2 regions of the Mesorhizobium sp. CCNWLY176 genome follow, and region 1 is predicted to be linked to the other one. Evidence: predicted binding sites of a transcription regulator. Region 1 holds the regulator's gene; the other holds the start of a gene.

Region 1 (4,882 bases):
TGCCCTGTGAAGGGATGGTTCACGATGGTTGCAAAGGCTAGGATCCCTTGTCCGAACAGCCTTCGGAAGGATCACGGTCCAACAACAAGGCAGGGGCCGTTCCGCTTCAGCGGAATGAACAGGCTCCCGGGAGGAATACGAAAACATGTCGGTCGCGATCCGTCACGACGATCTGCGCAAGCGCAACCGCGCCATGGTCATTGCCGCCGTGCGCCAGGCGCAACAGCCGTCGCGTACCGAGATCGCCGGTTCGACCGGGCTCAGCCACTCGACCATCTCCGCAATCTCGTCGGACCTTATCGCCGAGGGGATTCTGCTGGAAGCCAAGGGGCCGGAAGCGTCGTCACAAAAGCGCGGGCGGCCACAGGTGGCGCTGGAACTGAATCCCGATGCCGCCGAAATCGTCACCGTCGTCCTTTCCCTGAACTTCCTTTCGGTCGCGATCGTCGACTATTCCGGCAAGGTCGTGTCCGAAGAAGAACGCAGGCTCGAAACGCTGACCATGTCGCGCGACGGCTTGATCGGCGAATGCGTGGCCATGGTGCGCCGGCAGATCGCGCTGCGTAAATCGGCCGGCCGGCGGGTGATGCGCATCGGCATGGCCGTGCAGGGCATCACCGATTCCACGTCCCGCGCGATGCTGTGGACGCCGATCACAGCGCATACCCACATCGCTTTCGCCGACATCATCGAGGAAGCAACCGGCATTCCCGTGACCGTCGAGAACGACTGCAACATGATTGCGGTGGCGCTGAGATGGCGCAAGCCCGAGCGCTACCACAATGACTTCATCGCCGTGCTGCTTTCGCACGGCATCGGCATGGGCATGGTGCTGAAGGGCGAGCTCTTCACCGGCACGCAATCCTCCGGTGGCGAGTTCGGCCATATGATCCATCGGCCCGATGGCGCGCTCTGCCGCTGCGGCCGGCGCGGCTGCGTCGAAGCCTATGCCGGCAACTATGCCATCTGGCGCAAGGCAAAACAGGCAAGCGAAGACGATGCGCCGCTCGCCGACATCAGCGATGGCGACATGCGCATGCTGGCAGATAGCGCACGCGCGAGCGACGGCCCCGAGCGCGAAGCGTTCCGCAAGGCTGGCGAAGCGATCGGCTTCGGCCTTGGCAGCCTGTTCGCGCTGATCGATCCCGCTCCGGTCGCCGTCGTCGGCATTGGCGCCACCGCTTTCGACCTGATCGAGCCGGCGCTGCGCGAAGCGATCGACAGGACCGCCGGCGGCCAGCACAACAAGGCGATCTCCTTCGACACCGAGCCGAACGAGCTTCCGCTTATCCGCGAAGGCTGCACCATGCAGGCGCTGACCTTCGTCGATCAGGAAATTTTTGCACCGGGCGCAAGCCCGGCAGCAGCGGGCAGGAACGTAGCCTGAAAATCAGTCCTCGCGGATCGCGTAGCCAGAGCCGCGGATGGTGCGGATGACGTCGGGCATTCGGCCTGTATTGACGGCCTTGCGCAGCCGGCCGACATGCACGTCCACGGTGCGCTCGTCGATATAGATCGTCTCGCCCCAGACATTGTCGAGAAGCTGGCTGCGCGAGAAGACGCGGCCGGGATGGCGCATCATGAATTCGAGCAGGCGGAATTCCGTCGGCCCGAGCTTGATCTCGCTCTTCTTGCGATAGACGCGGTGCGCCTCGCGGTCGAGCACGATATCGCCGACCTTGAGCACGCTGGAAAGCACTTCCGGCTTGGCGCGGCGCAGCAGTGCGCGCACCCGCGCCATGAATTCCGGCGTCGAGAACGGCTTGACCAGATAGTCGTCGGCGCCGGTGGAAAGGCCACGCACGCGGTCGCTTTCCTCGCCACGCGCCGTCAGCATGATGATCGGCAGGCGTTCGGTTTCGGGACGCATTCTCAGCCGGCGGCAAAGTTCGATGCCGGAAACCGCCGGCAGCATCCAGTCGAGCACCAGAAGATCGGGCACGTTTTCCTGAAGCCTGATTTCGGCCTCGTCGCCGCGCGGCACGATCTCGACCTGATAGCCTTCCGATTCGAGATTATAGCGAAGCAGCACGCCCAGCGGCTCTTCGTCTTCCACCACCATGACTTTGGGTGCGATCATCAATTTGCCGTCCTGTTAACGCGATCCGGTTCGAGCCCCCTCGCCTTTCGCATGGTGTCCGGCGGGTTTCGCACCGCCGGTGGAGCAAGCTTACCCTTTTAAATCTCCGCTATCGACACGCCTCAGGCGGCGGGTGCGGTCATCGACGTCTCGTCCTGCTTCGGCCGATTGAGCGGAAGCTGCTTTCCGGTCATCACATAATAGGCGTTTTCGGCAATGTTGGTGACATGGTCGCCGATGCGCTCCAGATTCTTGGCGCAGAACAGAAGGTGCGTGCAAGCGGTAATGTTGCGCGGGTCTTCCATCATGTAGGTCAGGAGCTCGCGGAACACGGCGGTGTATTTGACGTCGATCTTCTCGTCAGCGGCGCGCAGCGCCTGCAGTTCGTCAGGCCGGCGCGACACATAGTGGTCGACCACTTCCCGAACCTGATCCAGCACCATGCCCGACATCGCCTCGATCGAATGGGCAAGGTCGCGCGGCGTGGCGCTCTGGCCGACTGCGCTGACGCGCTTGGCGATGTTCTTGGCGAGATCGCCGATCCGCTCCAGATCACCGGCCATGCGGATGGCGCCGACAACCGCGCGCAGGTCCTGCGCCATCGGCTGGCGCTTGGCGATCAACGTGATCGCGCGCTCGTCCAGCTCGCGCTGGCGCGCATCCATGATGGCGTCGTCAGAAACGACGCGCTGGCCGAGCGCATTGTCGGACTGAACCAGCGCCTGGATCGAAGCGCTGACCATCGCGCCGGCCAGGTCGCCCATGTCCCGGATGAGACGGTCGATATGTCCCAGATCTTCATCGAAAGAGGTGACGGTATGTTCGCCCATGATGCTGTCCTTGCAATCCGCGTCGTGTTCGCGTCAGCCGAAGCGGCCGGTGATGTAGTCCTGGGTTCGCTTGTCGTCGGGGTTGGTGAACATCTTGTCGGTCGCACCCTCCTCGACGAGATAGCCGAGATGGAACATCGCCGTGCGCTGCGAAACGCGCGCTGCCTGCTGCATCGAGTGAGTGACGATGACGATCGTGTAGTTCTGGCGCAGTTCGTCGATCAGTTCCTCGACCCTTGCGGTGGCGATCGGATCAAGCGCAGAGCACGGCTCGTCCATCAGGATCACCTCGGGCGACACCGCGATGGCGCGCGCGATGCACAGGCGCTGCTGCTGGCCGCCGGAAAGCCCGGTGCCGGGTTCGAGCAGGCGGTCCTTGACCTCGTTGAACAGGCCGGCCTTCTTCAGGCTGGTCTCGACGACATGATCCATATCGGACTTCTTCTTGGCCAGCCCATGGATGCGCGGCCCGTAGGCGACGTTCTCGTAGATCGACTTCGGGAACGGGTTCGGCTTCTGGAAGACCATGCCGACGCGGGCGCGCAGTTCGACCACGTCGATGTTCTTGTCGTAGATGTCTTCATTGTCGAGCGTGATCTTGCCGGTCACCCGCGCGCTGTCGATCGTGTCGTTCATGCGGTTGAGGCAGCGCAGGAAGGTCGACTTGCCGCAGCCCGAAGGGCCGATCAGCGCCGTCACCTGGTTTTCGCGCACGTCGAGATCGACATCGAACAGCGCCTGCTTCTCGCCGTAAAACACGCCGACCTTGTTGCCGCGCATCTTGATGATTTCGTTGGGTGTGCCGCTCATTTTATCGCTCACTGCGCTTTCGAGTGCTTTCTCGGTCATGATGTTCATAACATGGTCCTTTTCTACCAGCGCCGTTCGAAGCGGCGGCGCAGCACGATCGCGGTGATGTTCATCGCCATCAGGAAGATGAGCAGGATAATGATGGCGCCCGACATGCGCTCGACGAAGGCGCGCTCGGCCTCGTTTGCCCACATATAGATCTGCACCGGCAAGGCCGTCGCCGGCTCAAAGGGCGTTGTCGGATAATTGGCAACGAAGGCGACCATGCCGATCAAGAGCAGTGGTGCCGTCTCGCCCAGTGCACGCGCCAGGCCTATGATGGTGCCGGTCAGGATGCCGGGGGCAGCCAGCGGCAATATGTGCTGGAACACCATCTGCATCTTGGATGCCCCGAGACCCAACGCTGCCGAACGGATCGACGGCGGCACGGCGGCAAGGGCTGCGCGGGTGGCGATGATGATCGTCGGAAGCGTCATCAGGGTCAGAACGAGACCGCCGACGAAAGCGGCCGAACGCGGCAGGCCGAGGAAGTTGATGAACACCGACAGGCCGAGCAGGCCGAAGACAATCGATGGCACGGCGGCGAGATTGTTGATGTTGACCTCGATCAGGTCGGTCAGACGGCCCTTCTTGGCGAATTCCTCGAGATAGATCGAGGCTGCGACGCCGATCGGCAAAGCAAGCAGAAGCACGATCACCATCATGTAAAAGGAACCGATGATCGCCACGCCCATGCCCGAGGTCTCAGGACGGCTGGAAGCGCCGAAGGTGAACAGGCCCTTGTTGAAACGCTCGGCCATCGAACCGTCGGCCGTGAGTTGCTTCATCCAGATGACCTGCTGGTCGGAAACCTTGCGCCGCGCCTCATCGACGTTGAGATCGATCTGGCCCTTGAAGGCCGAGTCGAGATTGGCGGCGGCTAGGATGTCGACGTTGCGGGTCGTGCCGATGACCGATGGATCGGCCGCAACCACGTCACGCAGCTGCGTGCGGGCGCCGTCCGACAGGAAGCCCTTGAGCTTGCGGATCGTCACCTTGTCATCCGGGTTGATCCCCAGCTTGGCGACCAGCGCGTTCTCGGCAAGCTTCGGATAGTTTGCCGAAATCAGCACGCTCGGATCGGTGGCGCGCTTGTTGTCCGGATCGAGGATCTTCTCGTCGA
Region 2 (4,882 bases), on a different contig from region 1:
CGAAAGCGCCTATTCGATCTACCGCAGCCGGCCGGATTTCATCCAGCGCTACGTCTTTCCGGGCGGCATGCTGCCGACACCGGCGATCCTGAAGTCGCTCGGAGCCGATCAGGGCCTATCCTATCTGCGCGAGCGCGTCTTCCCGCAGGACTACGCCCGCACGCTTGCCGAATGGCGCCTGCGCTTCTGGGGCTCCTGGGAAAAGATCGTGCCGCTCGGCTTCGACGACCGCTTCAAGAAGCTCTGGGAGTTCTATCTCCACTATTGCGAGGCTGGCTTCCGCGCAGAGTATATCGACGTGCGGCAGGTCATCTACAAGGCTTGAGCCACCGCATCAGGACCGAAATTCGGCTGCTCTTGGCGTCTGAGAAGAATTTCCGGCCAGCCTCCGACCTCATTTTTTAACACCGCAGTCGCCTCATCTCTAGCGACTCCGCGCACTGCAGCGATTCTTCAAAGCGGAATCACGCTTGCGTGAATGGCACCTTCACGTGATCGCATCCTGTTGATCGTCAGCCGACTTACTTTCGCGAATACCCTCACCCATATGAGCCGTGTTGATCGTCCGACACGAGGGATTTCCAAAATCACCGGCAGCTTGGCGACTCCACCGGAATACCGGTTGGCGCGTCTTCCTCCCATGCCGGCGGAAACCCCTTGTCGCGGTCACGACGAACTTTTGGAGAATAGAGATGAAGAAGACAATTATTGCACTCACCGCGGTTCTGATGACCTCCGGTATCGCCTTTGCCCAGAACACGACTTCGGTGATCAAGACGGCTCATGACGCCGCGCCGGTTTCGGTGGTCGTCAAGCAGCCGACCAACATCGACTACTCCTCGCAGGCCGCGATCTCCTCGACGGTCGGCGCGACCAACGAACAGCAGCGCGCCGCGATCATTCAGGAACGCGCCGACAATCGCTGATCGAGTATCCGGGGCGCACTCACGCCCCGGCACACAATCTTGTGACGATGCTCCCCGGCGATGTCTCAGTTACGTCATTTGAAGTTGAGCATTCGGGTACATAAATCACACTCTGTAACCGAAGATATTGAATCTCCTACAGATTTATACCTTCAAAAATTCTGCCGAAGAAAATTTCGGCCAAGAAAAATGGAGACTAAAATGAACAAGATCATCCTCTCGCTCGCCGCCGTTCTTTTGACCACCGGCGCATCCCTCGCAAATGACCGTTACGGCGACGCCGCTCCTTCCTCGGTCGTCGTCAACGCTCCCAGGAGCATCGATTACTCCGGCACTGCCGCCATTGGCGCCACAAGCGCCGGCGTCAAGAATGACCGCTACGGCGATGCCGCTCCGAATTCGGTTGTTGTCAGCCAGCCCAAGAGCCTCGACTACTCGGGCACGGCCGGCATCGGCGCCACCAGCAATGGCCTCAAGAACGATCGTTACGGCGACGGCGCCAAGTCCATGTACTGACCGATCGGTCCCGCAACGGGACTGACCTGAATGCAAAGGGCGGCAGACCTGGTCTGCCGCCCTTTTTCTTTGATACGCTGGAGCAATTCCAGGAAAAGTGTGTAGCGGTTTTCCGTTCGGAATTGCGTGAGAACAAATACTCAGAGCGTGATGCGGTACTTCCCGAAACCTTCCGCGCCCTCGCCGGCTGCCTCGATCTTGACGCCCTTCACATCGGCAATCAGATCCTTTGCCTTCGGACCCGTTTCGAACAGAACCGACGTTCCTTCCAGCGGCGCAAAGCTCCAGTTGTCGTCGGCGGACGGGTTGATCGTCTTCTGATCGATGATGTAGCGCACGATCACGTCACGGTTGGTGTCTGGCGCTTCGTAGATGATCTTGGACGCGTTGATCTCCGGGAAATTGCCGCCGCCGCCAGCGCGGTAATTGTTTGTCGCCACAACGAATTTTGCTGCCGGATCAATGGCTTTCCCATCGAACATCAGGTCGATGATGCGGTTTGAGCCTGCGTTGATGACGGCGCCCTTCGGATCGTATTTCGGCGGCTGCGACAGGTCGATCTTGTAGGTCACGCCATCGATCACATCGAAATTGTAGGACGGAAAGTCCGTGTTGATCAGCGGCTGGTCGGCCTTGCCCTTCTCGACCTGGTTGAAGATGCCCGCCGACATCTCCAGCCAGTCCTTCACCTGCGCGCCGGTGATCTCCACCGCCCGCACCGTGTTCGGGTAGAGGTAGAGATCGGCGACGTTCTTGATCGCGATGTCGCCCGTCGGCACGTCCGTATAGTACTCTGGACCGCCGCGGCCGCCTGACTTGAAGGGTGCTGCCGCCGAAAGCACGGGCAGGTCCTTGTATTGCGTGTCCTTCAGCAGGTCCTTGATGTACCAGGTCTGCGCCTGGCTTACGATCTGCACCGACGGATCGTCAGCGACGAGCGCGAAATAGGAATAGAGCGGTGCCGAAGTCTTGCCGACCGGCCGGCGCACATAGGCGAGCGTGGCCTCGTGATCCTCCTTGAGCGCATCGACGATGCGCTTGTCGTCCTCGACCGTCGCCTTGTTCTTGTTCTCCACCCGCTCGTAGATCGGCCGCGCCTCCGATGTCGCCGAGACGACTTTCCATTTGCCGCCGTCCGCTTCCAGCATCAGGTCGATCAGGCCCATATGCGAGCCCCAGAAGCCGCCCATGACGGCCGGTTTGCCTTGCAGCGTGCCTTTCGCAGCATCGACGCCCTCCAGCCCCTGAAAGTCCTTCGGGCCGGGAAAGACGAGATGCTGATGCCCGGTGAAGACCGCATCGATGCCGTCCACGCCGGCGAGGAAGAACGAAGCGTTCTCCATCAGGTCGCCCTGCTTGTTGTCGATGCCGGAATGCGAGAGCGCAATGACGATGTCGGCGCCCTCCTCCTTCATCTGCGGCACCCAGGCTTTTGCAGCCTCCACGATGTCACGCGTCAGCACGTTACCGGTCAGGTTCTTGGCGTCCCAGATCATGATCTGCGGCGGCACGAATCCGATGATGCCGATCTTGATCGGATGTTCCGCGCCCGCGCCGTCCTTCACCTTCTTGTCGAGGATCACGTAAGGCTTGAGATAGAGCTTGTCGTCGCGCGGATTGGAGGCAAGCACGGTACCCTTGACCAGATTGGCGCAGACGAACGGGAAATTGGCTCCGGCCAGCACCTTGTCCATGAAGGACAGGCCGTAGTTGAATTCGTGGTTGCCGAGCGTCGAGCATTCATAGCCGAGCAGGTTCATGCCCTTCATGACGGGATGAACGTCACCTTCCTTCAGGCCCTTCTCATAGGCGACATAATCGCCCATCGGGTTGCCCTGCAGGAGATCGCCATTGTCGATCAGCATGGAATTGGTCGCTTCCTTGCGCACGGCATCGATCAGCGAAGCGGTGCGGGAAAGGCCCATCGTGTCGTTCGGCTTGTCGGCATAATAGTCGTAGGGCAGCACGTTCACATGGATGTCGGTCGTTTCCATGATTCTGAGATGCGCCTGATTGGCCTGCGCGCGCGCCGAAAACGGATGCAGCATGACGAAGGCCCCGGTTGCCGCTGCACCTGCTAAAAAGGACCGCCGCGACAAGGGATGAAGCAACTCAGACATGGTTTTCTCCTGGAGATTGATCTCGAAAAAAATCGACGTCGAAACGATGAGTTTCGCGCCGAATTTTTACCAAGTCCAGCAGGAACAGATGACGCGCCGATGACAATTTGTCGGCTAATCAGCGATCATTTCGGTTTTGCGGGCGCCTGCGCAGAGCCCTGCGTGATCAGACGGGCGCTGCGCTGGCCTGTCGTATAGATCCACAGCCAGCTCAGCGCGACGGAGAGCCTGTTGCGTAGGCCGATCAGGAAATAGATGTGCGCCAGGCCCCACAGCCACCAGGCGATGCGTCCATTGAGCTTGATCCAGCCGAAATCGATCACCGCAGCGCGCTTGCCGATCGTGGCCAGGTTGCCATCGTTCTTGTACTTGAAAGGCCGCGCCGAACTGTCGCCCTTCAACCGGGCCTTGATCGTCGCGGCAATATGCCAGCCTTGCTGCTTGGCGGCAGGCGCCACACCGGGAACGGGCTTGCCTTCCGGCGTCGTGACATGTGCCGTATCGCCGATCACGAAGATTTCCGGGTGCCCGGCGACCGTCAGGTCCGGCTCCACCATCACCCGTCCGGCGCGATCGGCAGAGGCACCCAGCCATTCCGCCGCCGGTGACGCGGCCACGCCTGCCGCCCAGATGATCGTCTTTGCCGGCAGGTGCTGCCCGCCATAGACCACGCCCTGCGCGTTGCATTCGGAAACCGCCCTGCCGAGCTCGACCTCGACGCCAAGCTTTTCGAGCGCGCTCTTGGCATAGGCAGATTGCGCCGGCACGAAGGCGGAAAGCACGCGTTCGCCCGCCTCGATCAGCACCACGCGCGCTTCGCGCGTATCGATGTTGCGGAACTCCTTCGGCAGCGTGTCATGCGCCAGTTCAGCGATGGTGCCGGCCAGTTCCACGCCGGTCGGACCGCCGCCGATGATGACGAAGGTCAAACGCGCGCGGCGACGTTCGGGATCGGTTTCCCGCTCGGCCTTCTCGAAGGCCATCAATATGCGCCGGCGGATGGTCGTGGCATCCTCCAGCGTCTTCAGGCCGGGCGCATAAGGCTCCCATTCGTCATGGCCGAAATAAGCGTGCCGCGCACCGGTCGCCAGCACCAGCGTGTCATAGGGAATAGCTTCGCCGTCCTCCATCAGCACCCGCTTGCCGGCGGGATCGACGCCGGTAACGGTGCCTAGCAGCGTGGTCACATCCTCGCGGTTGCGCAGCAATTGGCGTATCGGCCAGGCGATTTCGGACGTCGCCAGCGACGTCGTGGCGACTTGATACAGAAGCGGCTGGAAAAGGTGATGGTTGCGCCGATCGATGATCGTGATGCGCACG

What was found. Region 1 encodes PhoB, which activates phosphate uptake and scavenging genes when phosphate is short. Its sites were predicted from a motif close to TGTCATNNANCTGTCAT; they were not measured.
Region 2: the regulator PhoB is predicted to act here: its motif matches at 3,651-3,667, upstream of WBQ96_RS15735 (bifunctional 2',3'-cyclic-nucleotide 2'-phosphodiesterase/3'-nucleotidase).

The regions. Positions count from the first base shown of each region.
Region 1 is NZ_JBBBDZ010000005.1:354,079-358,960, reverse strand. Features, by position in the region: gene WBQ96_RS11525 (ROK family protein) at 146-1,387, shown strand; gene phoB (phosphate regulon transcriptional regulator PhoB) at 1,391-2,080, opposite strand; gene phoU (phosphate signaling complex protein PhoU) at 2,203-2,910, opposite strand; gene pstB (phosphate ABC transporter ATP-binding protein PstB) at 2,944-3,768, opposite strand; gene pstA (phosphate ABC transporter permease PstA) at 3,783-4,882, opposite strand, start outside.
Region 2 is NZ_JBBBDZ010000008.1:207,780-212,661, forward strand. Features, by position in the region: gene WBQ96_RS15720 (cyclopropane-fatty-acyl-phospholipid synthase family protein) at 1-325, shown strand, start outside; gene WBQ96_RS15725 (hypothetical protein) at 693-926, shown strand; gene WBQ96_RS15730 (hypothetical protein) at 1,128-1,442, shown strand; gene WBQ96_RS15735 (bifunctional 2',3'-cyclic-nucleotide 2'-phosphodiesterase/3'-nucleotidase) at 1,583-3,562, opposite strand; gene WBQ96_RS15740 (NAD(P)/FAD-dependent oxidoreductase) at 3,688-4,882, opposite strand, start outside.